DNA from 3 places in the Allobosea sp. P4_H5 genome. Region 1 is predicted to be linked to each of the others. Evidence: predicted binding sites of a transcription regulator. Region 1 holds the regulator's gene; each other region holds the start of a gene.

Region 1 (9,896 bases):
GATTTGTGACGACGGCCGGCTCACTTTCATGACGATGTGTCATCCAGCTGTCATACAGCCGGTGTTCTAGCAGGGCCGCTGCACTTGCGACCTTTAGAGGACACCTCATGCGCAAACTTCTCATTCTCGCGGCCGCCGCCGTCGGCCTGTCGGGCGTCGCCCAGGCTGCCGACATCACCGGCGCTGGCGCGACCTTCCCCTTCCCGATCTACTCCAAATGGGCCGAGGCCTATAAGAAGGAGAGCGGCATCGGCCTGAACTATCAGTCGATCGGCTCGGGCGGCGGCATCCGCCAGATCAAGGCGAAGACCGTCGCCTTCGGCGCTACCGACGCCCCGCTCAAGGGCGAGGACCTGACCAAGGACGGCCTGATCCAGTTCCCGACCGTGATGGGCGGTGTCGTCCCCGCGATCAACATCGCCGGCGTCGAGCCCGGCAAGCTCAAGCTCTCGGGCGAGCTGATCGCCGAGATCTATCTCGGCAACATCAAGAAGTGGAACGACCCGAAGATCGTCGCGCTGAACGCCGACCTCAAGCTGCCCGACGCCAACATCAACCCGGTCTACCGTTCGGACGGCTCGGGCACGACTTTCGTCTTCACCGATTACCTCTCCAAGGTCTCGGCCGACTGGAAGACGAAGATCGGCACCAACACGGCCGTGCAGTGGCCGGTCGGCATCGGCGGCAAGGGCAATGAGGGCGTCTCGGCCTCGGTCAAGCAGGTCGCCAACTCGATCGGCTACGTCGAATACGCCTATGCCAAGCAGAACAAGCTGGCCCACGCCCTCGTCAAGAACGCCGACGGCAACTTCCCGGCGCCGGACGACAAGGCCTTCCAGGCCGCCGCCGCCAACGCCAACTGGAACGAGGCTCCCGGCTTCGGCATCTCGCTGAACAACCAGAAGGGCGCCCAGGCCTGGCCGATCACCTCCGCCACCTTCCTGCTCGTGCACGCCAAGCCGGAGAAGCCGGAAGAGGTGCAGGCCGCGCTGAAGTTCGTCGACTGGGCCTATAAGAGCGGCGACCAGCTCGCCCTCGACCTCGACTACGTGCCGCTGCCGGCCAACGTCAAGGACCAGGTCCGCAACGCCTGGAAGGGCGTGACCGACCCGGCGGGCAAGCCGATCTTCTGATCGCTTCCGCGTGACGATACGGGGGTGGGGGCCGGACAAGGGCCCCCGCTTCCACGACGACCAGAGCCTCGTTTCGATCCGATAGTCGCCTTTCGAGACCGGAGTAACCACGGATGTCTGCCGTGACCGACCAGTACGCCGCGCCAAGCGCGCCGGTGCGCAAGACCCCGATGGGGACCTTCGATCTCATCTTCCGCAATGCCAGCCTGCTGGCGGCGCTGTTCGTGCTGGTGCTGCTCGCCGGCATCATGCTCTCGATGGTCATTGGTGGCTGGCCCGCCTTCCGCGAATTCGGTTTCGGCTTCATCACCTCCAGCGTCTGGGACACCCAGAACGACCAGTACGGTGCCTGGCCCGCCATCGTCGGCACCCTCTCGACTGCGTTGATCGCGCTCGTCGTCGGCGTCCCGCTCTCGCTGGGGATCGCCGTCTTCCTGACCCAGCTGGCGCCGCCCTGGTTCAAGCAGCCGGTCTCGACCGCGATCGAGCTGCTCGCCGCCGTGCCCTCGATCATCTACGGCATGTGGGGGCTGTTCGTCTTCGCGCCGCTGTTCGCGGCCTATGTCCAGATCCCGCTCTCGAACATCGTCGAGGGTATGCCGATCATCGGCACCGTTCTGTATTCGCGCTCGCCCTCGGGCCTGGGCATCCTGACCGCCGGGATCATCCTGGCCTTCATGATCATCCCCTTCATCGCCTCGATCACCCGCGACATGCTCGACCAGATCCCGTCGGTGCTGCGCGAGAGCGCCTACGGCATTGGCGCGACGACCTGGGAGGTCGTCCGCCACGTGCTGGTGCCGCAGGCCGGCGTCTCGATCATCGGCGCCGTCATGCTCGGCCTCGGCCGCGCGCTCGGCGAGACCATGGCGGTGACCTTCGTCGTCGGCAACGCCAACCGGCTCTCGTCCTCGATCCTGGATCCCGGCTCGACCATCGCCTCGCGCATCGCCAACGAGTTCAACGAGGCGCTCGGCCTGCAGCTCAACTCGCTGATCGCGCTCGGTTGCATCCTGTTCTTCGTCACCTTCGTCGTCCTCGTCATCGCGCGCCTCCTGGTCGCGCGGGTGAAGCGCTACTGAGCGGAGCTGGACCCATGACCATGGCGACATTCACCAAGACCATGACCGCGCCGCATGTCGAATGGGGCCGCGTGCGCCCGGCGCGCCGCACCGCTGACCGGATGATGAAGATCATCGCGACGAGCTTCACCCTGATCGCGATCGTCGTGCTGTTCTGGATCCTCGGCATGCTGATCGTGAAGGGATTGGGCGGGCTCTCCGCCAACACCTTCACCCAGATCACGCCGGGGCCGGGCACGGAGGGCGGCGGCCTCGCCAACGCCATCGTCGGCTCGATCGTGCTGACCTTCCTCGGTATCGCCGTGGCGACGCCGATCGGCGTGCTCGCCGGCACCTATCTGGCCGAATACGGCAAGGCCTCCAAGCTTGCCGAGCTCATCCGCTTCATCAACGACATCCTGCTCTCGGCGCCTTCGATCCTGATCGGGCTGTTCGTCTACGTGATCATGGTCGAGCCGTTCCGCGGCTATTCCGGCTGGGCCGGCGGCGTTGCCCTCGGCATCATCGCGATCCCGGTGATCGTGCGCACCACCGAGGACATGCTGCGCCTTGTTCCCGGCTCCCTGCGCGAGGCGGGTGCTGCGCTCGGCGCCCCGCCCTCCGTCGTCATCACCTCGGTGACCTGGCGGGCGGCGAAGTCGGGCATGGTTACCGGCATCCTGCTGGCCCTCGCCCGCATCGCCGGCGAGACTGCGCCGCTGATCTTCACAGCGCTCAACAATAATTTCTGGTTCTCGCCGAACCTCGTCGGCGGCGTCTCCAACCTGCCGGTGACGATCTATCAGTTCGCCTCCGCCCCTTACGAAAACTGGCAGCAGCTCGCCTGGGCGGGATCGCTGATCATCACCGTCTCAATCCTCGTGCTTTCCATCATCGCCCGGCGCATCGTGCGCGGCGGCAAGTGATAAGCGTCCGATCGGAAGGACCATGCAGATGCTTTCGACCCTCGAACTGAGCCCGCAGACGCTGGACGCCGAAGCTCCCGTTCGCATCGCCGTCAAGAACCTCGATTTCTACTACGGCGAGCACAAGGCGCTGAAGAACATCAACCTCGACTTCCGTGACCGGCACGTCACCGCGCTGATCGGCCCGTCGGGCTGCGGCAAGTCGACCCTGCTGCGCATCTTCAACCGCATCTACTCGCTCTATCCCGAGCAGAAGGCGACCGGCGAGATCCTGCTCGACGGTCGCAACATCATCTCCAACAACGTCGACGTGAACGAACTGCGCTCGCGCATCGGCATGGTCTTCCAGAAGCCGACGCCGTTCCCGATGTCGATCTACGACAATGTCGCCTTCGGCATCCGCCTCTACGAGAAGCCGCCGAAGTCGGAGCTCGACGATCGCGTCGAGGGCGCGCTGCGCCGCGCCGCCCTCTGGGACGAGGTCAAGGACAAGCTGAAGAGCTCCGGCATGGGCCTCTCCGGTGGCCAGCAGCAGCGCCTGTGCATCGCGCGCACCATCGCGCAGAAGCCCGAGGTCATCCTGTTCGACGAGCCGACTTCGGCGCTCGATCCGATCTCGACCGGCAAGATCGAGGACCTGCTCGAGCAGCTGAAGAGCGATTTCACCATCGTCATCGTCACCCACAACATGCAGCAGGCGGCGCGCATCTCGCAGTACACCGCCTTCATGTACCTTGGCGAGGTGATCGAGTTCGACGCCACCAACACCATCTTCATGAACCCGCATAAGAAGCAGACGCAGGACTACGTCACCGGCCGTTTCGGTTGACATTCCGAAGCGTCGGCAAGCCCCAAGGATACGCCCCATGTCCGACCATATCGTCCGCTCCTACGACGCCGATCTCGAAGGGCTGCGCCGCAGCCTCGCCGAGATGGGCGGCATGTCCGAGCGCATGCTCGGCGACTCCACCGTGGCTCTGGTGCGCCGCGACACCGCGCTCGCCCAGAAGATCATCAGCGCCGACCAGCGCCTCGACAATCTCCAGCGCGAGGTCGAGGAAAAGGCGGTGCTGACCATCGCCCGCCGCCAGCCGCTGGCGAACGACTTGCGCGAGCTGATTTCGGCGATCCGCATCGCCGCCGACATCGAGCGTGTCGGCGATCTCGCCAAGAACATCGCCAAGCGCGCGGTCGCGATCTCCGGCCAGTTCTCGCCGCCGCATCGCGCCGTCGTCGGCCTCGAGCATATGAGCCGCCTGGTCCAGGCCCAGCTCAAGGACGTGCTCGACGCCTATGCCGCCAGCAACGAGCAGAAGGCGATGGATGTCTGGCGCCGCGACGACGAGATCGACGCGCTCTACACCTCGCTGTTCCGCGAGCTCCTGACCTATATGATGGAAGATCCGCGCAACATCACCTTCTGCACGCATCTCCTGTTCTGCGCCAAGAATGTCGAGCGCATCGGCGACCACACCACCAACATCGCCGAGACCATCCACTACCTCGTCACCGGGCAGTCCATGGACGAAACCCGACCGAAGCTCGACACCACCAACATCCTCGTCGACCTGCCGGCGGCCAATGGCTGAACCGGCGGGCGCTTGAACGGACGCTGACATGCCCGCACGCATCCTGATCGTCGAGGACGAGGAGCCGCTCACCCTGCTGCTGCGCTACAACCTCGAGGCCGAAGGCTTCGAGGTCGACAGCGTGGCGCGCGGCGACGACGCCGAACTGCATCTGCGCGACCATACGCCGGACCTCGTCCTGCTCGACTGGATGCTGCCGGGCCTCTCCGGCATCGAGCTTTGCCGGCGCCTGCGCACGCGCCGCGACACCGAGCGCGTGCCGATCATCATGCTGACGGCCCGCGGCGAGGAGACCGAGCGCGTGCGTGGCCTTGCCACCGGCGCCGACGACTATGTCGTCAAGCCGTTCTCGCTGCCCGAACTGATCGCCCGCATCCAGGCACTGCTGCGCCGTGCCAAGCCCGGCCACGTTGCCGGCTTGCTCGCTGCCGGCGATCTCGAGCTCGACCGCACCACCCGCCGTGTCCGCCGTGCCGGGGCCGAGCTGCATCTCGGGCCGACCGAGTTCCGCCTGCTCGAATTCCTGATGCAGGCGCCGGGCCGGGTCTATTCCCGGGCGCAATTGCTCGACGCCGTCTGGGGCCGCGACGTCTATATCGACGAGCGCACTGTCGACGTCCATGTCGGGCGCCTGCGTAAGGCGATCACGCCCGCCAATGCCAAGGACCCGCTGCGTACGGTGCGCGGCGCCGGTTATGCCTTCGACGAGACATTTGCGCGAAGTTGAGCGCTTCTGTCAGCGCGGCGCGGCGACGATCATCGCGGCGCCGGCGAGACAGAGCGCGGCGCCCGCCAGATCGTAGCGATCCGGCGCGACCTTCTCGACCAGCGCCATCCAGGCCAGCGACGCCACGATATAGACGCCGCCATAGGCGGCGAAGGCGCGTCCGGCGGCTGGACTGTCGAGCAGGGCCAGCAACCAGGCGAAAGCCGCGAGCGATACCAGGCCTGGCAGCAGCCACCAGACCGACTTGCCGAGCTTGAGCCAGGCCCAGAAGGCGAAGCAGCCGGCGATCTCCGCCAGCGCCGCGCCCGCATAGATCGCGAACGTCGCCATGCCGATGCCTACGGTTCCGGCCCGAACGCCGCGGCCAGCCGGGCGAAGACCGGGCGATACGCCTCCGATGCCAGCGGGGTCAGCGATCGGGCCTAATCGAAGTTGAACCAGCGGATCTCGCTATGCTCGTCATTGCTGATCTTGGGGTCGCCGCCAGTCCATTCGGTGACCGCGAACAGATGCCAGAGTGCGGGCGTGACGCCATCCGTCTCGGTCGTCTCGATCGTTTCGAAACGGCGGAAGACCGTCGTCGTGACGCCGAGCTCTTCCTGCAACTCGCGGACGAGGGCGGCCTCGACGGCCTCGCTTGGCTCGACATGGCCGCCGATCGTATCCCAGCAGGAGGGGCGGTTCCGGCGGTGCGGAGCCCGCAGGCCCAACAGGAGCCGCCCATCCCGGATCGGCAGCGCGCAGGCATATTCGACAGGACCCATGCTCTCTCCTTGCCGTTTGGCGTTCGGGTGCATCGGCTGGACGACGATGTACGGTTCCCGCAGACTGCCTTTCATGCGTTTCACCAAATGGGACTATATCGCCTTTCCCTTTCTCGCCGCGCTGTTGATCGGCGTCGGCTATGGCGCGCTCCGCCTGGTCGGCTTCTTCGGTCTCGGCATACTCGGCCTGGTGATCGGCTTCATCGCGGTGCGGATGGATCTGGAACGGGATGGCGGTCCCCTGCAGTTCAAGGCCAGGGACCACATGTCGCGGGCCGAGAAGGCCGCTGATCAAGCTGAGAAGGCCTCGCGTCTGCAGCCGCTCTTCGTGGCGCAGGTCATCGCTGCCGGCTTCGTCATCCTGGGCTTCGGCTTTCACTTCCTGCTCTGACACAGGAACGGCCTCGACAACGAAAAGCCGGCCTTTCGGCCGGCTTTCATGTTCGTGCCACTCGGTTCCGAGCGCTCAGGCGCGGATGGGCTTGCGGTCGCGGCGCCGGTCGGCTGCCGGCTGGTAGGCGATCCGGGCGTGATAGGCGCAATAGGGCATGCCGGTCGCGCTGCGGCCGCCGCAGAAGCGGAACTCCGGCGTGGTCGGGTCGCCCATCGGCCAGCGGCACATATATTCGCGCAGATCCATGATCGTGACCCGCTCGGAGAACGGCACGACCACGTCCTCGGCCGGCGCGGGAGCGCGTTCGACCTGTGCTTCGGCCGCGATCTCGGGCGCGAACTGCGGAGCCAGCGCGGTGTTGCCGCGGGTCAGCCCGGCGCCACCGTTCTGATGGCCGGCCGGATGGCTCGGCGGGCGGGCCGCCGGCTTGCGCGGGCGCGGCGTGGCCGAGCCCGGGCTCTTGGCCCGGCCGGACAGGCCGAGACGATGAACCTTCCCGATGACGGCGTTACGCGTGACGCTGCCGAGCTCGGCGGCGATCTGGCTCGCGCTCAGGCCGTCATTCCAGAGCTTCTTGAGCAGTTCGACGCGTTCGTCGGTCCAGGCTCCGGCTTCGGTCATGGGGTTGCACCTGTCTTCGTCATGCTTCGCCAGCGGGCCGGCGAGGCATAGGGAGAGATCATGGCGGAATCCGATACCGGCAGCGTCCGTCACAAAACGGAAGCCGTTACGCCCGGAACTGACGATACAGGAGACGCCGCACGAGATGTCGTATCTGACGAAGAGGACCATACAAGATGGCCTGACTCGGCCACAAGAGTCGCCGAATCGTAATTCGGCTTTTCCCCAGCCAATCGCCGCAGACGGTCGGGCGGTGAGTCTATTCGGCAACGCTGCCGCGAGGTCAGGGCAACTACATGAGGGCTGAGTGGACGGGCGATCGTCCTGCCGCGAGGTCAGCCGGAATTGACAGGGCCGGGCCGGTTTTGCATAGTTGCGCGACGCAGCCGCCCCCAAGGGCGGCGCTTATGTTTTTGAGCGATCGGGATTTTCCTTTGATGCGGCTTGACGCGCGACGAGACGGCGGGAGCGGCCAGCGACGATAATGTCGCCGGCGGGTCGCATCGTGCCGGCATCATGCCGCCTTGCGTCCCACCCTGCCGTTCCCGGCCCGAGATTCCGCGCTACCTTCCTGTCTCGCCGCAAGGATTTTGCTCCATGAGCACCGCTTCCGCTTCTTCCGTTCTCCTGCCGACCTATGCCCGGGCCCCGATCGCGCTCGAGCGTGGCGAGGGCGCCTGGGCGATCACCGCCGACGGCCAGCGCTATCTCGATTTCGGCGCCGGCATCGCCGTCAATTCGCTCGGCCACGCCCATCCGCATCTGGTCGAGGCGCTGACTGCCCAGGCCCAGCGCATCTGGCACACCTCCAACCTCTACACGATGCCCGAGGGCGAGAGGCTCGCCCGCCGGCTCTGCGAGGCGACCTTCGCCGAGCGCGTTTTCTTCACCAATTCGGGCGCCGAGGCGAACGAGTGCGCGATCAAGATGGCGCGCAAGTACCATGCCGCGAAGGGCCATCCCGAGCGCTTCCGCGTCGTCACCTTCGAGGGCGCCTTCCATGGCCGCACGCTCGCGACCATCGCCGCCGGCGGCCAGCAGAAATACATCGACGGCTTCGGCCCGAAGGTCGACGGCTTCGACCAGGTGCCGTTCGACGACGAGGCGGCGCTGAAGGCCGCGATCGGTCCGGAGACCGCCGCGCTGATGATTGAGCCGATCCAGGGCGAGGGCGGCCTGCGCTCGGTGCCGATGCGTGTCCTCAAGCAGCTCCGCGAGCTCTGTGACGAGCACGGGCTGATGCTGATCTTCGACGAGATCCAGACCGGCGTCGGCCGCACCGGCAAGTTCTTCGCCTATGAGCATTACGGTGTCGCCCCCGACATCATGTCGATCGCCAAGGGCATCGGCGGCGGCTTCCCGATGGGCGCTTGCCTCGCCACCGAGGAGGCGGCCTCCGGCATGACGCTCGGCACCCACGGCACCACCTTTGGCGGCAATCCGCTCGCCATGGCGGTCGGCAACGCCGTGCTCGACGTCATCCTGGCGCCGGGCTTCCTCGAGCATGTCCAGAAGACGGCCTTGCGCCTGCGCCAGTCGCTGGCCCAGCTCAAGGATCAGCATCCCCAGGTGATCGAGGAAATCCGCGGCGAGGGGCTGATGCTCGGCCTCAAGCTCAAGACCCCGAACACCGATTTCGTCGCGCAGGCGCGGGCCGCCGGCCTGCTCGTGGTCGCGGCCGGCGACAATGTCGTACGCCTGCTGCCGCCGCTGATCATCGGCGAGAGCGAAGTGGCCGAGGCAGTGGCGCGGCTGGACAAAGCGGCTGGCGCGGTCGAGGCGGAGTTCGCCCGGCCGGCGGCGGAGTGAGCATGATGTCTGCGACGCGTCACTTTCTCGATCTCTCGGATTTTTCGGCCGGAGAGCTCCGCGCCATCCTCAAGGCCGGCGAGGACATCAAGGCCCGCCGGCGCACGCCCGCGGCCGCCGGCGACCGCCTGCTCGAAGGCAAGGTCATCGCCATGATCTTCGAGCAGCCTTCGCTCCGGACCCGCGTCTCCTTCGACGTTGGCATCCGCGAGCTCGGCGGTTCGCCGATGATGGTGACCGGCCAGGAGATCGAGCTCGGTGAGCGCGAGACCATCGCCGACACCGCCCGCGTGCTCTCGCGCTATGTCGATGCGATCATGATCCGCATGCTCGACCACGACGCCGTGGTCGAGATGGCGCAATACGCCGCCGTGCCGGTGATCAACGGCCTGACCAAGCGCCAGCATCCCTGCCAGGTCATGGCCGATGTCATGACCTTCGAGGAGCGCAAGGGCTCGATCAAGGGCAAGCGCATCGCCTGGACTGGCGACACCAACAATGTGCTGACCTCCTGGGTCCATGCGGCCGGCCGGCTCGATTTCGAGCTTGCCATCGCGACGCCCGAAGAGCTCGCGCCTCCGCCGGCGCTGCTCGACTGGGCTCGCGACCAGGGCGCCAGGCTGCAATTGACCCACCGTCCCGAGGCGGCGGTCGAGGGCGCCGACTGCGTCATCACCGATTGCTGGGTCTCGATGGGCGACCAGGAAGGCACGCGCCACAACCTGCTGCGGCCCTACCAGGTCGATGAGCGCCTGCTCGGCCGCGCCGAGAAGGATGCGATCTTCATGCACTGTCTGCCGGCTTCGCGTGGCGAGGAAGTGACCGACCAGGTCATGGATGGCCCGCAATCGGCTGTCTTCGACGAGGCCGAG
Region 2 (9,896 bases), on a different contig from region 1:
CGCAGGCGCTGCGCTCGCCCGGCTCGGCGCTGAAGCCCTTCATCTACGCGCTCGCCTTCGACAACGGCCTCGCCCATCCCGAGACGATGCTGGAGGATCGGCCGACCCGTTACGGCCTCTATGTCCCCGAGAATTTCGACCTCGGCTTCCAGGGCATGGTCAGCGCCCGCAAGGCGCTGCAGCTCTCGCTCAATCTGCCGGCGGTGGAACTGCTTTCGGCCGTCGGTCCGCAGCGCTTCCTGTCGCGCTTGAAGGATGCCGGCGCGGCGATCGCCATGCCCAGGGATGGCGGCGCGCCCGGCCTCGCCATCGGCCTGGGCGGCCTCGGCATCACGCTCGCCGACCTGACGCGGCTCTATGTCGGCCTCGCCCGTGGCGGCGAGGTCGTGCCGCTGCATGTGAAGCCGGCGAGCGGCGTAGCCGAGCCGCCGCTACGCCTCGTCGAGCCGGTCGCCGCCTGGTATGTCGCCGATACCTTGCTCGGCGCTCCGCCGCCGCTCAACGCTCCGCCCGGCAGGATCGCCTACAAGACCGGCACCTCCTATGGCTATCGCGACGCCTGGGCCGTCGGCTTCGACCGCAAGCATACGATCGGCGTCTGGGTTGGCCGGCCCGACAACGGCGCGGTGCCCGGCCTCGTCGGGCGTGTGGTCGCGGCGCCGATCCTGTTCGACGCGTTTGCCCGCATCGGCTTCGATCCCCATCCCTTCGTCCAGCCGCCCGGCACGATCGCCGCCAGCAGCGCGACCCTGCCGCCGCCGCTCCGGCACTTGCGCCAGGACGTGCCGAAGACCATCGCCGCATTGGCGACGCCGGGCCTCAAGCTCGCCTTCCCGCCCGAGGGTGCCAAAATCGATCTCGCCACCTCGGCCCTCGATGGCAGCCCTCAGCTCAACCTCAAGGTTTCCGGCGGCGTTGCGCCCTTCACCTGGCTGGTCGACGGTGCTCCTGTGATGTCGGCGGTGAAGCGCCGGGAAGCCGCCTGGCAGCCACCGGGCAAGGGCTTTGTCCGGATCTCGGTGATCGATGCCTCCGGCGCCAGCGAGAGCGTCTCGGTCAGGCTGCAGTAGCCAGAGCATTTTCGAGCGAAGTGGATACCGGTTCGCGTGAAGAAAATGCGATAATCAAGCAGTCTTACTCGATCTTGACGCCGCTCGCCTTGATGATCGGAGCCCAGCGCTCGATCTCGGCGCCGACGAAGCTGCGCAGACCGGCGGGCTCCTGCAATTCGGCCGAGGGGATTTCGGCGCCGAGCTCGTTGAGCTTGGCCTTGACCGTCGCATCGGCCAAGGCTGCTTTCAACGCTCCGTTCAGCTTGGTGACGACCGGCGCCGGCGTGTCCTTCGGTGCGAACATCGCGTTCCAGACCTCGACCTTGAAGCCGGGCACGCCGGCTTCCGTGCTGGTCGGCACATCCGGCAGCGCCGTCGCCCGAGCGACCGAGGCAACGGCGAGCGTCTTGATCGTGCCGGCGCGGTGCTGCGGGGCGACATTCACCGCCTGGTCGCAGAGATAGTCGACCTGGCCGGCGACGAGGTCGTTCATCGCCGGGCCGGTACCGCGATAGGGCACGCCGTTCGGCTTGACCCTGACGACGGTGTTGAACAGCAGGCAGGTGGTGTGACTGACCGAGCCGATGCCGGCATGGGCGTTACTCGCAGCCTTCTCGTTCGCCTTCACCCAGGTGACGAACTCGGCGAGCGTCGCGCTCGGATGGGTCTTGCGGACGGTCAGGAAGATCGGGTTGGTGTTGACCAGCCCGACCGGAGCGAAATCCTCGACCGGCCGGTATTTCAGGTTCGGATTGAGCGAGACCGCCGCGGCATGCGTGCCGGTATGGCCGATCAGGATGACATGGCCGTCGGCGGGCGCGGCCATCAGGCGCTGCCCGGCGAGCGTACCGGCGGCGCCGACTGCGTTCTCGATGATCACCGGCTGGCCGAGCGTGCGGCTCATATGCTCGCCGACAAGGCGCCCGACCACGTCGGTCGGCCCACCCGCGGCGAACGGGATCAGCATGGTGACCGGCTTGCTTGGGAAATTCTGCGCCTGCGCGATCGAACTTGCCATGCAGGCAGCGAGCGCCGCAGCCTTGAGCCAGAAGCCAAATCTCATGCCGTTCCTCCCGTTCAAGTCACGGGCGGCTGCCTGAGTTCTCGCTCATTGGGCACCGCCGCCGCGACGGTTAGCGTCGGGCGGCGGCGAAAGCGAATAGACGTTTCCGCTAAGGGCTATCCGGATATCCTCTACCCGGATCGCCGGTCACTCCGCCGGCTGCGGATGCGCCTCGGCCGGCGCATGGCGCGAGCCGTGCTTGCTGCGCGCCATGTAGCTGTAGGCCACCGGCACGACATAGAGCGTGAGCAGCGTGCCGAAGGTCATGCCGCCGACGATGACCCAGCCGATTTGCGAGCGGCTCTCGGCGCCAGCGCCTTCCGCCAAGGCCAGCGGCACGGCGCCGAGCACCATCGCACCGGTGGTCATCAGGATCGGGCGCAGGCGCAGCTCCGCCGCCTCGACCAGGGCGTCGACGAGCTCCCGGCCCTCCTCGCGCAGCTGGTTGGTGAATTCGAGGATCAGGATGCCGTGCTTGGTGATCAGCCCGACCAGCGTGATCAGGCCGATCTGGCTGTAGACGTTGAGCGTGCCGCCGGAGAAATAGAGCGCGGCGAGCGCACCGGTGAGCGAAAGCGGCACCGAGACCATAATCACGACAGGATCGACGAAGCTCTCGAACTGCGCCGCCAGCACCAGATAGATGAAGCCGAGCGCCAGCAGGAAGACCAGCAGGATCGAGGAACCCGACTGCTTGAACTCGCGGCTCTGGCCGGAATAGTCGGTCTGGAACGAGGTCGGCAGCACCTTCGCCGCGCCCTGCTCCAGCACGCTCAGCGCATCGCCGAGCGAGTAGCCTGCGCCCGGCACCGCCGTGATCGTCGCCGAGCGCAGCTGGTTGAAGCGGATCAGCTCCTTGGGCGCGACGTTCTCCTCGACCTGGACCAGGCTGGAGAGCTGCACGACCTGGCCGCCGCGGCCGATCAGATAGATCGACTGCAGGGCCTGCGGCGTGTTGCGATCCTGGCCGGCGACCTGCAGCATCACGTCGTACTGCTTGCTGTTCATGTTGAAGCGGGTGACCTGGCGCCCGCCCAGCAGCGTCTCCATGGTGCGGCCGATCACATCGACGCCGACGCCGAGATCGGCGGCGCGCTGGCGATCGATCGAGACCTTGATCTGCGGCTTGTCGAGGATGAGATTGCTCTCGATGTTCGTCAGCGCCGGATTGCCCTGTACCTCGGCGATCAGGCGGTCGACGTTCTGCTTGATCTCGGCATAGCTGTCGGAAGAGCGCAGCACGAACTCGACCGGCTTGCTGTTGGCGCCGCCCTGGCCAAGCGAGGGCGGGTTGGTCGCGAACAGGCGGATACCGGGGATCTGCGACAGCCCCTTGTTGATCTGCGCGACCAGGTCCTGCTGCTTGCGGTGGCGCTCTTCCCAGGGCTTGAGGCGCGCGAAGGCGATCGCCCGCGTCACATCGGGGAAGCCGACGATGACGAGGTAGCTGTCGACCTCCTGGATCTTGCTGAAATAGTCCTCGACCCGCCGGGCATAATCGGCGGTGAAGGCCATGGTCGCGCCTTCGGGCGCGACGCCGATCGCGGTGATGGTGCCGCGATCCTCGACCGGCGCCAGTTCGGAGCGCAGGTTGGTGAAGAAGAAATAGCTGCCGCCGGCGACGCCGAGCGCCAGCAGCACGATCACCGGCCGGATCGACAGCGCAAAGCGCAGCGAGCGGCGATAGCCGCTCGACAGCGCCTCGAAGAAGCGTTCCAGGGCGTTGTAGAGGAAGTTGTGCTTGTTCTCGTGGCGCAGCAGCTTGGCGCACATCATCGGCGTCAGCGTCAGCGCGACGAAGCCGGAGACCAGCACGGCGCCGGCGAGCGTCAGCGCAAACTCGACGAAGAGCTTGCCGGTGCGCCCGGTCGAGAACGCCATCGGCGCGTAGACCGCGACCAGCGTCAGCGTCATCGCAACGACCGCGAAGGCGATCTCGTTGATGCCCTTGATCGCCGCCTTGGTCGGCTCCACCCCGTCCTCGATATGGCGGTGGACGTTCTCGAGCACGACGATGGCGTCGTCGACGACGAGGCCGATGGCGAGCACCATCGACAGCAGGGTCAGCGTGTTGACCGTGAAACCCATCGCATACATCAGCGCGAAGGCGCCGATCAGCGAGACCGGAATGGTGACGAGCGGGATCAGCGTCGCGCGCATCGAGCGCAGGAACAGGAAGATGATCAGCACGACGAGGACGACCGCCTCGCCGATCGTCGAGTAGACCGCCTTGATCGAGCGGTCGATGAAGATCGAGGTGTCGTAGGAGGTCGCGATCGACATGCCGTCGGGCAGGTCCTCGCGAATGCCCGGCAGCGCCGCGACGACGCCGGCGGAGACGTCGAGTGGATTGGCGGTCGCCTGCTTGACGATGCCAATCGTCACCGAAGGCTCGCCGCCGAACCAGGCTGCGTTGCGCTCCTCGCGTGCGCCGAGCTCGACCTTGGCGAGATCGCGCAGCTTGACCGGGAAGCCGCTAGCGTCCTTGACCGTGATCTCGCGGAACTGCTCCGGCGTGATCAGGCTGGTCTGCGAGAGCACGGTGAATTCGCGGTCGTTGCTCTCGATCCGGCCGGACGGGATCTCGACGTTCTGGGAGCGCAGCGCCGCCTCGATCTCCTGCACGGTGATGGCATAGGCGGCCATGCGGGCGCGATCGAGCCAGATGCGCATGGCGAACTGGCGCTGGCCGAGAATACGGACCTCGGCGACGCCGGTGATGTTCTGGACCCGGTCGGAGATGAAGCGGTCGGCGAAGTCGGTCAGCTCCAACGGCGAATGGCGCTTGCTGGTCAGCGACAGATACATCACCGGCTGGGCGTCGGCCTCGACCTTGGCGATGATCGGCTCGTCGATCTCGTCGGGCATGCGGCCGCGCACGCGGCTGACACGGTCGCGCACGTCGGAAGCCGCGACGTCGGGATCGACGTCCGGGCGGAAGCGCACCGAGATCTGGCTGCGCTCCTGGCGGCTGGTCGAGTTGATGATCTCGATGCCCTCGATGCCGGCGATCGAGTTCTCCAGGATCTGCGTGACCTGCGTCTCGATGATCTCGGCGCTGGCGCCGCGATAGACCGTCTGGACCGAGACGATCGGCTCATCGATGTTCGGATATTCGCGCACCGTCAGGCGCGTATAGGAGACGAAGCCGATCAGGACGACGAGCAGGCTGAGGACGGTCGAGAGGACCGGCCGGCGGACGAAGAGCTCGAACAGGCTCATTGCTGCGCGACACCTGGCTGCACGGCGCCCGGCAGCGAGCTGGTCTGGACCGAGGCCTTTTCCTTGATCGCCACGGTCGAGCCGTCACGCAGGCGCATCTGGCCGGCGGTGACGATCTGCATGCCGGCTTTCAGCCCCTTCACCACCTCGACCTTGCCGAGCAGGCGCTTGCCGAGCTCGACCGGCATGCGCCGGGCCTTGCCGCCCTCGATGATGAAGACCGCCTTGCCGACGCCGTCGGGCACCACCGCGGTCTCCGGCACGAGCAGCGCGTTGTCGCGCTTGTCGACCACCACGGTGACACGGGCGAACAGGCCGGGCTTCAGCACGAGGTCGCCATTGGGAATGGTGGCGCGCAAGCGAACCGCGCGGCCGTTGACGTCGACGACGGGATCGATCGCGAAGACCTGGCCGGTGAAGGGCCGGTCGGGCACCGCATCGACCTTGAGCTGGATCGGCTGGCCGACCTTGACCTGGGTCAGGAAGATCTCGGGCACGCGGAAGTCGACCTTGATCGGATCGATATTGGTCAGCGTGATCAACTGCTTGCCGACCGAGACGTAATCGCCGACGCCGACCGCGCGCAGGCCGACCACGCCGGTGAACGGCGCCTTGATCGTCGCCAGAGCGAGCTTGGCCTGGACGAGCTGGATCTTCGCTTCCTGCGAGGCGAGCTGCGCCGTCGCCTGCTCCAGCGCGACCTGCGTGCCGGAGCCGCGCTGCACCAGCGAGCGATTGCGGTCATGCGTGTCGCGGGCGAGCGAGAGATCGGCCTGGGCCTGCTTCAGCTCGGCGTCGAGCATGGCAGTGTCGAGCATGACCAGCTTCTGGTCCTTGGCGACCTTCTCGCCCTCCTTGAAGCCGAGCGCGACGACGCGGCCAGCCATTTCGGGAGCGATCACCACGGATTCGTCGGCGGCGAGCGTGCCGAGCGCCTCGACTTCCTCGTTGACCGAAGAGAGCTCGATCGCGCCGACCTCGACCGGCACGCCGGCGGCCTGCCCGGGGCCGGTCGCCTGTGCCTGCGCCTGCTGGCCGCTGCCCTTGAAGTGGTTGCGGTAGCCGTAATATCCGCCGCCCGCCAGCCCGGCGACCAGGATAAGGAGGAGAAAACGCTTCATCAGGCTGGACGCTCCGGGAGTACGGACATATTCTAGACTGGACGGTCTAGTTTGATAAGCACCCTTTAAGGGCGGAAGCGTGACGGAATGATCAATGCACGGACGCGGTAGCGCCACCGCTGCAGAAGCAAGACCGATGCCGGCCGAAAAATCACGGCCGGATAAACATGACGCGATCACCAAGGCCGCTTCGGAAACGTTCCTGGCCGAGGGCTTCGACCGCGCCAGCCTGGACCAGATCGCCCAGCGCGCCTGCGTCTCCAAGCAGACCATCTACAGCCATTTCGCCGACAAGCAGGCGCTGTTCCTGGCGATCTGCTCCGAACTCACTGAAAAGCTGACGATTCCGCTGCGCCGGCCGCCGAGCGAAACCGGCGATCTGCGCACCATCCTGCTGCGTCTCGGCAAAGATGCGCTGGCGATGATGCTGCACCCGGCCTCGCTCGACCTGCACCGCCTGATCATCGGGGCAGCCTCTCGCTTTCCCGAATTGGGACAGGCTGCCTACGAGGCTGGCGCCGGGCGTATGATCACGGAGCTCTCCGCCTTGCTCGAGCAGCGGTCACGATCCGGTGATGGCCTGCCGCGGGCACTCGCCCGCGAGGAAGCCGACAGGCTCGCCGAGCAATTCATCGGCATGCTGCGCGGCTTCCATCAGGTCCGCGGCCTGCTCGGAATCGATCCGGTTCCCGATGTGGCGCGCAAGGCTTATGTCGCCGCCTGCGTCGACCTGCTGCTGCGGGCGGGCTGACATTCTGGCTTCGCCTGCGAGTGCGGGCGATATGGTTGACGGTCGATGACCGGCCCTCCGCCTTGACCGTCCCGGAATGCTCCGCCTCCTGTCACGGCGCTGTCATCTGCCCCCGATACCGCATCATCCCGCAATCGCGGGAGAGTGTTGATGCTGCGTATCGAGGGTCTGACCAAGCGTTTCGGCGGTAAAGCCGCCGTCGACAACGTCACCCTGTCGATTCCACGCGGCGAGATGGTCGGCATCATCGGCCGCTCGGGCGCCGGCAAGTCGACGCTGCTGCGCATGCTCAACCGCCTCGCCGACGCCAGCGAAGGCCGCATCCTCAGCGAGGAGCGCGACGTCACCGCCCTGCGCGGCGCGGCGCTGCGGGCCTGGCGACGCGATACCGCAATGATCTTCCAGCAGTTCAACCTGGTCGGCCGCCTGGACGTGCTGACCAATGTCCTGCTCGGCCGCCTCAACCATCGCTCCGCTGCGCTGACGCTGGTCAAGAGCTTCTCGCAGGACGACAAGGTCCGCGCCATCGCCGCGCTCGAGCGGCTCGACATGGGCCATCTGCTCGCCCAGCGCGCCGAAACATTGTCCGGCGGCCAGCAGCAGCGCGTCGCCATCGCTCGCGCCCTGGTGCAGGAGCCGAAGATCATCCTCGCCGACGAGCCGATCGCCTCGCTCGACCCGCGCAACACCCAGGTCGTCATGGACGCGCTGTTCCGCATCAATCGCGAGGACGGCATCACCGTGGTCTGCAACCTCCACCATCTCGACATCGCCGCGAAGTATTGCGACCGGCTGATCGGCATGGCCGGCGGCAAGGTCGTCTTCGACGGCCCGCCGCACGCGCTGACCAGCGAGCTCGCCGCCGAGCTCTACGGCATCGAGGCCAAGGACGCCGGCGCCGAGGCGCTCGACGCGCTCGACGCCATCGCCAGCCAGGAAGCCAAACGCGCCAAGCAGAACGCCGCCTGAGACAGCCGGCGGCGTGCCCGCGGGCCTGCCCTTACGCCTGACTATTCACCATCGACTTTTCCAAAGGAGCACCACCATGCTGACCCGTCGTCATACCCTTACGCTCGCCGCGGCCGGCCTCGCCGCGACGCTCGCCGCCCCGGCTTTCGCCCAGGACTGGAAGGCGAAGTATCCCGAGCTGGTCTTCGCCATCATTCCCTCCGAGAACGCCTCGGGCGTCGTCGAGCGCTACACCCCCTTCGTGAACTATCTCGCCAAGGAGCTCGGCACCAAGGTCACGCTGCGCATCGCCAACGACTACGCCGCGATCATCGAGGGCCAGCGCACCGGCAACATTCATATCGGCATGTATGGCCCGGCCTCCTTCGCCCGCGCCTTGATGACCGGCGCCAAGATCGACGCCTTCGCGATCGAGACCAATATCGACGGCACCAAGGGCTATTACTCGGTCTTCTACGTGAAGAAGGACTCGCCCTATCAGAAGATCGAAGACCTGAAGGGCAAGAATCTCGGCCTGGTCGACCCGAACTCGACCTCCGGCAACAACGTGCCGCGCTTTGCGCTCGACGGCATGAAGATCGAGCCGGAGAGCTTCTTCGGCAAGGTCGTCTACACCGGCAGCCACGAGAACGCGGTCATCGCCCTGCAGCAGGGCACCGTCGACATCGCCGCCAACTGGTGGAACGACGAGCAGGAATCGAACCTGCTGCGCATGGACCGCAAGAAGATGGTCAAGGCGGACGATTTCCGCATCATCTACAAGTCCGAGCAGATCGTGAACTCGCCGATGGCCTACCTCACCGAGCTGCCGGAAGAGCTGAAGGCCAAGATCCGCGACACGGTGCTGAACCTCGCCACCAAGGACAAGGCCGCCTTCGACAAGATCTATGAAGGCAAGCAGGGCCCGCTCGTCGCCGTCGACAACAAGGCCTACGACCCGATCATCGAGCTGAACAAGTTCGTCGACGCGCTCCGCAAGAAGAAGTCGTCGTAAGTCTGACAGCCGTCATGCTCGGGCTTGACCCGAGCATCTCCTGATCGAGATTCCCGGGTCTGCGCTTCGCTTCGCCCGGGAGTGACGCCCAGTCCGGGACCGGCATCAGCCGGTCCCGCGACGTGATGGAAGCGCCCCCATGACACTCGCGATCGATCGCAACGACCCGGCCATCGCCGCCCATGCCGAGCTCTATCGGCGCGAAATGGCGGCCAGGCGCCTGCGCACCCTGCTTGGCGCGGCGATCTTCCTCGCCTGCGTCGCCCTCGCCGCCATCGGCGCCGAGGTGGATCCGGCCAGGTTCGCGCAGAATCTCTGGCGTTTCCCGAAATACATCTACGAGACCCTGCCGACCTTGCGGCTCTCCAGCCTCGGGGCCGATCTCGGCGAATGGTACTGGGGCCTCAAAGGCTGGCTGAAGCTGCTCTGGCAGACGCTCCTGATCGCCTATGTCGGCACTGTGCTCGGCGCCATCGGCGGCTTCCTGCTCTGCTTCACCGCCGCCGCCAATCTCGGCCGTTCCTCGTGGGCGCGCTGGGCGACGCGCCGCTTCCTCGAATTCTGCCGCACCGTCCCCGAAATCGTCTTCGCGCTGATCTTCGTCATCGCCTTCGGCCTCGGCCCGCTGCCCGGCGTGCTCGCCATCGCCATCCACACCATGGGTGCGATGGGCAAGCTCTTCTCCGAGGTGGTCGAGAACATCGACATGAAGCCCGTCGACGGC
Region 3 (9,896 bases), on a different contig from region 1:
CCTGCGCCATCGGCTTGCCGGTGTCCTGCGCCTCGATCCGCGCCAGCTCATCGAAATGGTCCTGGACCTTCAGCGCGAGCCTGGAGATCAGCCGGCCCCGCTCGGCCGCGGTCAATTTGCCCCAGGCGCCCTCATAGGCGGCGCGGGCGGCCCGCACCGCATCGTCGATATCCTCGGCAGTGCCGCAGGCGATGCGGGTGAACTCCTCGCCGGTCGCCGGCGCGAGCACAGCCATGGTCTCGCCGGTGCGCCCGGCGACATGCCGGCCGTTGATGAAGTGCTGGGTCATGTAGCCGTCCTTCCAAATCCTTCGAAGCGAACCTCGACCTGTCCTCTCCCCCCTTGTGGGGGAGAGATAGAGAGGGGGGTAGTCAGCCGCACGGCCGGGCGCCTTGCATCCGCCGCACGGAAAATCATGTCAGGCAGCGGGTTGCATACCCTCCCTCCCAACCCTCCCCCACAAGGGGGGAGGGCTTGCCCGCACCTTTCAATGCAGCCCGGCCGCGGCGAGCGAGCTTTGCGCCAGCACGGTCTCGCTGACCTCGCCGCGCTCGATCGCATAGGCCCTGCCTGCAAAGTTGCGCAGCAGACTGGGGTTGGATTCGGTGATCAGCAAGGCGATGTCGGGATGGCTGTCGCGCAGGGCGCGCAGGGCGGCTGCATAGCGGTTGGCCAGCACCGGGGCGAGGCCCTGGAAAGGTTCGTCGAGCAGGATGACGCGGCTGCCGACCATCAGGGCGCGAGCGAGCGCCGCCATCTTGCCCTGCCCGCCGGAGAGTCCCGCCGCCGAGCGCTGGCGCAGCTCGGCGAGCTCGGGCAGCACGGCATAGATGCGCTCCAAACGGCGGGCGATCTCGGCCTCACCAAGCTTCATCACCTCGGCCGGCAGGCGGATATTCTCCTCGATGGTGAAGGTCGAGAACAGCCTGCGATCCTCCGGCGCATAGCCGATGCCGAGGCGCGGCCGCTCATGCGCCTTCACCGTATCGAGCGGCTTGCCGTCGAAACTGATCGCGCCGCCGGTGACTTTCATGAAGCCCATGATGGCGCGGAGCAGGCTGGTCTTGCCGGCACCGTTGCGGCCGATCAGGGCGACGGTCGCGCCCTCCTCCAGCGACAGCGTGGCCCGGCGCAGCACCTGCACGCCTTCGATCTCGGCCGAGAGCTCCCTGATTTCCAGCATGAGCTACACCCCCACCCCGATGACGGTCTCGCGCACCTCTGGATGGCTGAGGATCTCCTCCGGCGTGCCCTGATGCGCGATGCGCCCGCCGGCCCAGACCGCGACGCGGTTGGCGTAGCGCGCAACCACGTCCATGTCGTGCTCGACGAAGACCGCCGTGGTGGCGCGGGCATCGAGCACGCGGGTCAGCGTATCCATCACCTGGAATTTCTCGGTCGAGGACACCCCGCTGGTCGGCTCGTCCATGAAGATCAGCCTGGGTTCGAGCGCGAGCGCGACGGCAATGTCGATCAGCTTGCGCATGCCCTCCGGCAATTCGCGGACGATGCGGTTACCGGTCTCCTTCAGGCCGACCAGGTCGAGCAGCGCCCACATCTCCTCGGCTTTGGGGTGGCGCTGCATGGCTAGGAAGGGCGACCAGGAACCCTCGCGTGCGGAGAGCGCCAGCAGCAGGTTCTCGATCACGGTGTTATCGAGGAAGAGCTGCGGGATCTGGAAGGAGCGGCCGATGCCGAGGCGGGTGATCGCCTGCGGCGAGAGTCGCGTCACATCCTGCCCATTGAAGACGACGCGGCCGGATTGCGGCTTGAGATAGCCGGTGCAGAGATTGATGAAGGTGGTCTTGCCGGCGCCGTTCGGGCCGATGATGGCGATGCGCTCGTTCGCCGCGACCTTGAGCGAGGCGCCGTTCGCGGCCTGCACGCCGCCGAAGCGCAGATGCAGGTCGTCCGCCTCGAGGATGACGCCGCTCATCGCCCGCCCTCCTCACGCTGCGGCTTGCCGCCTTTGCCCGCGACGATGCCGTAGAGCCCCGCCGGCGCGAAGAAGATGATCACCAGCAACATGACGCCGAGCACGGCATGCCAGGTCTCGGGCGCGTAGACCGCGGCATAGCCGCGGATGATCTGGAACATCAGCGCGCCAAGGAAGGGCCCGGCGACGCCGCCGATGCCGCCCAAGATCGCGATGAAGACGAACTCGCCGGAACGCACCCAATAGGCCAGTTCCGGCGTCACATGGCCGGAGACCAGTGCGATGATCGCGCCGCCCAGTCCTGCCAGCAGGCCGGAGAGCAGATAGGCGCCATAGAGCACCTTGCGCGGGGAGACACCGAGATATTCGAGCCGCGTCTCGTTCGACTTGATCGCCTCCAGCGCCTTGCCGCCGGGCGAAAGCAGATAGCGGGCGACGAAGAGCGCAGCGAGGATGCAGAGCACCAGCGTGACGTAGAAGGTCGCGAGCTCGAACTGCTCGCGGCCGAACTCGATGCCGGCGAAGGTCGGCCGCGGCACGCGCTTCCCGTCGGCGCCGCCGGTGATTGAGAACAGCTTCTCCAGCAGCGAGAAGAACACCATGGATATGGCGAGGTTGAGCATGCCGAAGAAGATCGCCCGGTAGCGCACGACGAAGAGGCCGACGATCGCCGCGAGCAGGCCCGACGCCGCCATGCCGACAGGGATCAGGATCAGCGCCTCATGGCCGACCTTGGCCGCGGCCAGGAAGGCGACGGCATAAGCGCTGAACGCGAAGAACAGCCCGTGGCCGAAGGAGACCTGGCCGGCGCGCAGCAGGACCATGATGCCAAGCGCCGCGAGGCCCTCGCAGAGCGCGACGGTCAGGATCACCGTCGACCAGGGCGAGAACAGCGGAAAGGCGGCGAGCGCCGCGATCAGCGCCAGGCCGAAGACGAGCTGGCGCGTCATCATACCTTCCTCGTCTGCACGGTCGAGAACAGGCCCTGGGGGCGGACCAGCAGCACGAGCATCATGATGAGATAGGGGATCAGCACGTCGAACTCCGGCGCGAAATAGACCGCGGCCGAACGGCCGAGACCAATCAGCAGCGCCGCCACCGCCGCGCCCTCGATCCGGCCGAGCCCGGCGGTCGCAGCGACGGCGAAGGAAAGGACGAGCGTGCCGGCTCCGATGCCAGGAGTCAGCGAGGTAGTGGCCGAGGCGAGCGCCCCGCCGAGCGCCGCCAGCGAGGCGCCGATGATGAAGGTGATCAGGTAGACCCGCGCTGCATCGATGCCCATGGCGGTCGCGGCTTCGCGGTCCTGCGTCACCGCGACGATCGCGCGGCCGAAGCTGGTGCGACGCAGGAAGAAACGCAGGCCGAGCAGCACCGCGAGCGCAACCAGCGGCATCAGGATCAGCTGGTAGGTGGTGTAGAAGATGCCGAAGACCTCGACCGTGCCGAGCCAGTTCATCGGTGCGTTGGCGAAATAGGGCTGCACGCCGAAGACGACCTTCTGCGCGTCCTCGAGGATCATGAAGACGGCGAAGGTGACGATCAGCTGCAGCACCTCCTCCTTGCCATAGACGCGGCGCAGCAGCGCGATCTCGACCAGCCCGCCGACGAGGACGCCGACCAGCGCGGCCGCGATCAGCAAAGTCGGGAAGGCGAGCCAGGTCGGCAGGCCGGCCGCGCCGAGCGCGAGCACACCAGCCGCCGCGACATAGGCGCCGATCGCATAGAACGAGCCATGGGCGACATTGACGATGCCGAGCACGCCAAAAATCAGCGACAGCCCGACCGCGACCAGGAAGATCAGCGAGCCATAGGCCAGGCCGTCGAGCGCGGCGAGGAGAAGCATTTCAGGAGGCATGCGGTCCGTTCTTCAGGTTTTTAGTTGAGCGCCCGCTCTCCGCACAGGTCGTCCCGGGCGACCGAAGGGAGACCCGGGACCCATTCCGGAACGGTTCAGGAATGGATCCCGGATCAGCGCCGCTGCGCGGCCTGTCCGGGATGACGGCGTGGATGCAAGGAGACTACTTCGCGTAGTCGAAGGTCTCGATCGACTTGTCGGTGACGAGGTCGGGCTTCACCTTGGCGAACCAGTCGAGCGACTTCTCGCCGAGCGGCGTGGTCACCAACTTGCCGGGATAGAGCGCCATCTTGTCATAGACGGCGAAGGGATAGTCCGGCACGCGCTTGGTCGTGCCGAGCAGCTGGTCCTCCAGCCCCTGATGATCCCCGCGGATGGTGATCGTGCCAGTCAGCGACTTGAATTCCAGCCCCTCGAAGGCGGCGATCACCTCCTCCTTGCTCGGCCATTTGCCGCCGGCGCCGGCCTTCTCATAGGCCTTCACCAGCCCGGTCAGAGCCTGCTGCATGTGGAAGGTCGGGTAGATCGGATAGACGCCGGTCTTGTCCTTGTACGCCTTGACGAAGGACTGCATCTCCGGCGTGTCCTTGTGCTTGGGATGCCGCCAGTAATGGTCGCCGCGCGAGCCGACGATCACGCCTTCCGGCAGGACATTGCCGAGGCGCTCCAGCGAGCTTTCGGCCAGCGGCAGCACGAAGGTCGACTGCTTCAGCAGGCCGCGCGCTGCCGCCTGCTGGACGAAGGTATCGAGATCGCCACCCCAGGAGGTCGAAATCACGACATCGGGCCGCAGCGCCGACAGCCTTGTAATCTCGGTCGAGAAATCCGGCGCGCCGAACTTCGGGAAGAGCTCGGCGACGACCTTGACGTCGGGCTTCAGCGCCTTGAGGCCGGCCTGCAGCAGAGCCCAGGATTCACGGCCCCAGGCATAGTCCTGGTTGACCACCGCGACGCTCTTGAAGTCGGGCTTGACCTTCATCAGGTAGAGCAGCGTCGCCATCATCTCGGCGCCGGCATGAGCCTGCGTCCGGACCGAATACTTCCACTTGCCGTCCTCGAAGATGGTCTGCGTGCCGCAATCCCACATCACGTTGACGACCTTGAGGTCCTCGGCGACGGGTGCGAGCGCATTGCAGGAACCGGACGAGATCGCGCCCAGCATCACCTGTGCGCCCTGCTCCTGCACAACGCGGCGATATTCGGACAGCAGCTGGTTGGTGCCGGCGCCCTCGTCGACATAGACCGGCTTCAGCGGCACGCCGAGCACGCCGCCCTTGGCGTTGATCTCCGCTATCAGGAGGTCAGCGGCATTGCGGCCGGGCACGCCGAAGACCGAAGCCGGCCCCGACAGGAAGGTGGCGATACCGACCACCAGCTCCTTCGGCTTGTCCTGCGCCAGAGCCGAACTTGCGAGCAGCGTGCCTGCCAGCGCGGCCAGCGCCAGTTTCATCGTCTTCATGAGCATCCTCCCTGAACCTCGCATGACATCGGGCGCTCTTGAGCGGCGCCTCGTCCGGCGAAAAGGGGCGCATAGAGCCAGCAGTCGGACAAGAAGGATAAAGCGATGAAGGCCATAGGGTTTTTCTATGGAGCAGGCGCTATGGCAGCCATCGCGAAACGCTATTTGACTTCATCAGGCCGACGACGATCTCTCGCGCGGAACGGAAGGTGCGCGACTGACTGATGACCAATGCTCTCGATGGAATCCTGGTGGTGGCTCTGGAGCAGGCGGTGGCCGCTCCGCTGGCGAGCTGCCGGCTCGCCGATGCCGGCGCCCGCGTCATCAAGCTGGAGCGCGAGGAAGGCGATTTCTCGCGCGGCTATGACGACTATGCCGGGGGCCTCTCCTCCTATTTCGTCTGGATCAACCGCGGCAAGGAATCCTGCCGGGTCGACCTCAAGGACCCGAAAGACCTTGCCTTGGTCGAGGCGATGCTGGCTGAAGCCGACGTCTTCATCCAGAACTTCGCGCCCGGCGCCACCGACCGGTTAGGCATCGGCAGCGAGGCGTTGCGCCAGCGACACCGCAAGCTGATCACCTGCGACATCTCCGGCTATGCGCCCGGCACGCCGCACTACACCAAGAAGGCCTATGACCTGCTGATCCAGGCGGAAGCCGGCCTTGCCGCCGTCACCGGCAGCCCTGACTCAGGCCCGACGCGGATCGGCATCTCGATCGCCGACATCGCCACCGGCAACGCGGCCTATGCCGCGATCCTGGAAGCCTTGATCCGGCGCGGGCGCACCGGCGAGGGCTCGCGCATCCAGCTCTCGCTGTTCGACACCATCGCCGACCTGATGAACGTGCCCTATCTGACGCGGCGCTATGGCGGGATCGAGCCGCCACGGCTCGGCCTCGCCCACCCCTCGATCGCGCCCTATGGCGTCTTCCGCCTCGCCGATGCCGAGGTGCTGATCTCGATCCAGAGCGAGCGCGAATGGCAGATTTTGGCCCGCGACGTGCTCGGCGATGGCCGCCTGCTCGAAGATCCACGCTTTTCCAGCAATGTGCTGCGCGTGCGCAATCGCCCTGCCCTCGATGCCGCGATCCAGGCGATCCTGATCACTCGCTCCTACGCCGAGACGGCGGCCGGGCTCGATGCGGCCCGCATCGCCTACGGCACGGTCTCGACGATGGCCGACCTGATCGACCATCCGGCCGCGACCGCCCTGCCCGTCCCGACTCCGAACGGCCCCATCGACGTGCTGGCACCGCCGGTGCTGGTCGACGGCCAGCGCGTGCCGATGCGGGCGCCACCTGGCCTCGGCGAACATGATGAAGCGTTGCGCCGCGAATTCGCGGCAAAGGCGGCGCGATCAGCCTGAGATGAGCATGACGACAGCCAACGATCACACCGACATCCGCGAGGCAGTCGCGAAGCTCTGCGCCGACTTCCCCGGCGAGTACTGGCGCAAGCTCGACCGCGAGATGGCCTATCCGGCCGAGTTCGTCACGGCGCTCACCGAAAGCGGCTTCCTCTCGGCGCTGATCCCGGAAGAGTATGGCGGGGCGGGCCTGACCCTCTCGGCCGCGGCGGCGATCATGGAGGAGATCCAGCGCCAGGGCTGCAATGGCGGCGCCTGCCATGCCCAGATGTATGTGATGGGCACGGTGCTGCGTCATGGCAGCGCCGAGCAGAAGCAGCGCTATCTGCCCGGGATCGCCTCAGGCGAATTGCGCCTGCAGGCCTTCGGCGTCACCGAGCCGACCAGCGGCACCGACACCACCGCGCTCAGGACGACGGCTCGACGCGAGGGCGATCATTACATCGTCAACGGCCAGAAGATCTGGACCAGCCGGGCGGCACAGTCGGACCTGATGCTGCTGCTCGCCCGCACCACGCCGCGCGACCAGGTGCAAAAGCGCACCGACGGACTCTCGGTCTTCATCCTCGACATGCGCGAGGCGCTGCAGGCCGGCCTCACCATCCGGCCGATCCGCACGATGATGAACCACGCCACCACCGAGGTCTTCTTCGACAATGTGAGGGTGCCGGCGGCCAACCTCGTCGGCGAGGAGGGCAAGGGCTTCCGCTATATCCTCTCCGGCATGAACGCCGAGCGCATCCTGATCGCGGCTGAGTGCGTCGGCGACGCCAAATGGTTCATCGACAAGGCCTCGACCTACGCCAAGGAACGCCAAGTCTTCGGCCGGCCGATCGGCCAGAACCAGGGCATCCAGTTCCCGATCGCGAGGGCCTACGCCAACATGCGCGCGGCCGAACTGATGGTGCGCGAGGCGATCTCCCTCTACGAGGCCGGCGCCAATCCGGGCGCCGAGGCCAACATGGCCAAGATGCTGGCGGCCGACGCCTCCTTCGAAGCGGCCAATGCCTGCATCCAGACCCATGGTGGCTTCGGCTTCGCCGAGGAATACGACATCGAGCGCAAGTTCCGGGAGACGCGCCTCTACCAGGTCGCGCCGATCTCGACGAACCTGATCCTGTCCTATCTCGCCGAGCATGTCCTCGGCATGCCACGCAGCTATTAAGCCTATGAACATCGACCATCTGCAATCCTGGATCGGCCGCTCGGAAGAGGCGTCCGACCTGATCACGCCGCGGCTCGTCGCCAGCTATGAGGCGACGTTCTCTCCTCACCTGGCGCCATACCCGCAAGGCGAGGCGCCGCTCGCCCTGCATTGGTGCCTCGCGCCGCCGATCTCGCCGATGGCGGCGCTCGGACCGGACGGGCACGCAGCCAAGGGCAAATTCCTGCCGCCGGTCCCCTTGCCACGGCGGATGTGGGCGGGCGGCCGGATCGAGATCATCACGCCCCTACGAACCGGTGACGAAGTCACCCGCCGATCGGCAATCAGCGACGTCTCCTACAAGGACGGCCGCACCGGTCCGCTCTGCTTCGTCGCGGTCGACCATGAGCTCGTCACGGCTCGTGGCGTCGCGCTGCGCGAGCGGCACAACATCGTCTATCGCGAGGCGACCCAGCCAAGCTCCGAGCCGCCAGCTGCGGCTGCCGAGCCGCGCCCGGCCGACCTGGCCTGGACGGTCGAGGCAGACCCGGTGCTGCTGTTCCGCTATTCGGCGCTCACCTTCAACGGCCACCGCATTCATTACGACCAGCCTTATGTCACCGGCGTCGAGGGCTATGCCGGGCTCATCGTGCACGGGCCAATCCAGGCGACGCTGATCATGAACATCATCGCTACCCTCTCCGGCGGCGAGCCGATCCGGCTCGACTATCGCGGGCTCGCGCCGCTGATCGCCGGCGAAGCGTTCCAGGTGAAGGCGAAGCGGCTCCCGGATGGCGCCATCGCCGCCTGGACCGAGGGCGCCGACGGGCGGGTGCGAATGGAAGGGGTGAGCCGGTAGCACTCGCGTCGTTCTCGGACGGAGCGGAGCGCAGATCCGAGAATCTCATGACAAGAAGGCGCTGATTGGAGCCTCCTTCGGCTTGAGATGCTCGGGTCAAGCCCGAGCATGACGGCTGCACCCCCATCTTCCCCGGTGTCACGGTCCTGCCATGGTGCTAGCGTCTCTCGCTGCACCTCGCTTCAGGAGCCGACGATGGACCGCGCCCCCCGTTTCAGCCGCCGTGACACGCTCAAGGCCGGGGCCGCCATCGCCGCGGCGGGAGCGCTGGCCACGCCGTTGGCAGCGCAGGCCCCAGCCAAGCTCAAGCTCCGGCTGCTGGAGACCAGCGACCTTCATGTCAACGTCGTGCCTTACGACTACTTCCGCGACGCGCCCGACGACACTGTCGGCCTCGCCAAGACCGCGAACCTGATCAAGGCGGCCCAGGCGGAGGCCAGGAACAGTCTGCTCTTCGACAATGGCGACTTCCTGCAGGGCTCTTCGCTCGGCGATTTCGTCGCCTACAAGAAGGGGCTGAAGGCCGGCGAGACCCATCCGATGATCGCCGCGATGAACGCCCTGCCCTATCAGTGCGGGACGCTCGGCAATCACGAGTTCAACTACGGGCTCGACTTCCTCGAGCACGGCCTCGCCCGCGCCGAGTTCCCGATCGTCTGCGCCAATGTCGACCGGGTCGGCGGCGGCACGCTGATCGAGCCCTGGCGCATCTTCGAGCAGAGCTTCGAGGACGAGGCCGGGACGAGGCATGTCCTCAACATCGCGGTGATCGGCTTCGTGCCGCCGCAGATCATGCAGTGGGACAAGGGCAATCTCGACCGCAAGGTGACGGCGACCGACATCGTCGACGCCGCGCAGAAATACCTGCCGGAGATCGCGCTCGCCCATCCCGACCTGACCATCGCCCTCTGCCATTCGGGCATCGCCGGCGGCGAGCGCAAGGGCGGCGAGGAGAATGCGGCATTGCATCTCGCCAAGCTCGACGGCATCGACGTCGTGCTGACCGGCCACCAGCACCTCGTTTTCCCCGGCGGCAAGGCCTTCGACGGTATTCCGGGCGTCGACAACAAGAAGGGCTCGCTGCACGGCAAGCCGGCCTGCCAGCCCGGCTTCTGGGGCTCGCATGTCGGCATCGTCGACCTCGAGCTGGAGAAGCGCGACGGGCGCTGGCGCATCGCCGACTTCAAGGTCGATCCCAAGCCGATCTACGAGCGCACGCCCGACCGCAAGATCGTGCCGAAGGCGGAGGTGGATGCGGCCGTGCTCGCCACCGTCA

Evidence for each region. The regulator PhoB, encoded in region 1, activates phosphate uptake and scavenging genes when phosphate is short. The targets are predictions, from matches to a motif close to TGTCATNNANCTGTCAT.
Region 2: a site for PhoB is predicted at 7,299-7,315, ahead of phnC (phosphonate ABC transporter ATP-binding protein). Genes of this name have one in related genera too.
Region 3: a site for PhoB is predicted at 8,657-8,673, ahead of AC1DS0_RS10380 (bifunctional 2',3'-cyclic-nucleotide 2'-phosphodiesterase/3'-nucleotidase). Genes of this name have one in related genera too.

What each region holds. Positions count from the first base shown of each region.
Region 1 covers NZ_JBFUKM010000013.1:169,338-179,233, reverse strand. The annotation lists gene pstS (phosphate ABC transporter substrate-binding protein PstS) at 108-1,133, shown strand; gene pstC (phosphate ABC transporter permease subunit PstC) at 1,247-2,215, shown strand; gene pstA (phosphate ABC transporter permease PstA) at 2,230-3,120, shown strand; gene pstB (phosphate ABC transporter ATP-binding protein PstB) at 3,149-3,949, shown strand; gene phoU (phosphate signaling complex protein PhoU) at 3,987-4,709, shown strand; gene phoB (phosphate regulon transcriptional regulator PhoB) at 4,738-5,436, shown strand; gene AC1DS0_RS24745 (YnfA family protein) at 5,446-5,766, opposite strand; gene AC1DS0_RS24740 (NUDIX hydrolase) at 5,859-6,200, opposite strand; gene AC1DS0_RS24735 (hypothetical protein) at 6,274-6,591, shown strand; gene AC1DS0_RS24730 (GcrA family cell cycle regulator) at 6,667-7,215, opposite strand; gene AC1DS0_RS24725 (acetylornithine transaminase) at 7,813-9,024, shown strand; gene argF (ornithine carbamoyltransferase) at 9,027-9,896, shown strand, end outside.
Region 2 covers NZ_JBFUKM010000015.1:110,615-120,510, reverse strand. The annotation lists gene pbpC (penicillin-binding protein 1C) at 1-1,070, shown strand, start outside; gene AC1DS0_RS26320 (tripartite tricarboxylate transporter substrate-binding protein) at 1,135-2,115, opposite strand; gene AC1DS0_RS26315 (efflux RND transporter permease subunit) at 2,263-5,337, opposite strand; gene AC1DS0_RS26310 (efflux RND transporter periplasmic adaptor subunit) at 5,334-6,458, opposite strand; gene AC1DS0_RS26305 (TetR/AcrR family transcriptional regulator) at 6,595-7,209, shown strand; gene phnC (phosphonate ABC transporter ATP-binding protein) at 7,360-8,178, shown strand; gene phnD (phosphonate ABC transporter substrate-binding protein) at 8,255-9,172, shown strand; gene phnE (phosphonate ABC transporter, permease protein PhnE) at 9,312-9,896, shown strand, end outside.
Region 3 covers NZ_JBFUKM010000004.1:263,994-273,889, reverse strand. The annotation lists gene AC1DS0_RS10425 (aldehyde dehydrogenase family protein) at 1-289, opposite strand, end outside; gene AC1DS0_RS10420 (ABC transporter ATP-binding protein) at 488-1,183, opposite strand; gene AC1DS0_RS10415 (ABC transporter ATP-binding protein) at 1,187-1,936, opposite strand; gene AC1DS0_RS10410 (branched-chain amino acid ABC transporter permease) at 1,933-2,886, opposite strand; gene AC1DS0_RS10405 (branched-chain amino acid ABC transporter permease) at 2,886-3,791, opposite strand; gene AC1DS0_RS10400 (ABC transporter substrate-binding protein) at 3,955-5,250, opposite strand; gene AC1DS0_RS10395 (CaiB/BaiF CoA transferase family protein) at 5,475-6,617, shown strand; gene AC1DS0_RS10390 (acyl-CoA dehydrogenase family protein) at 6,625-7,782, shown strand; gene AC1DS0_RS10385 (HTD2 family dehydratase) at 7,787-8,620, shown strand; gene AC1DS0_RS10380 (bifunctional 2',3'-cyclic-nucleotide 2'-phosphodiesterase/3'-nucleotidase) at 8,816-9,896, shown strand, end outside.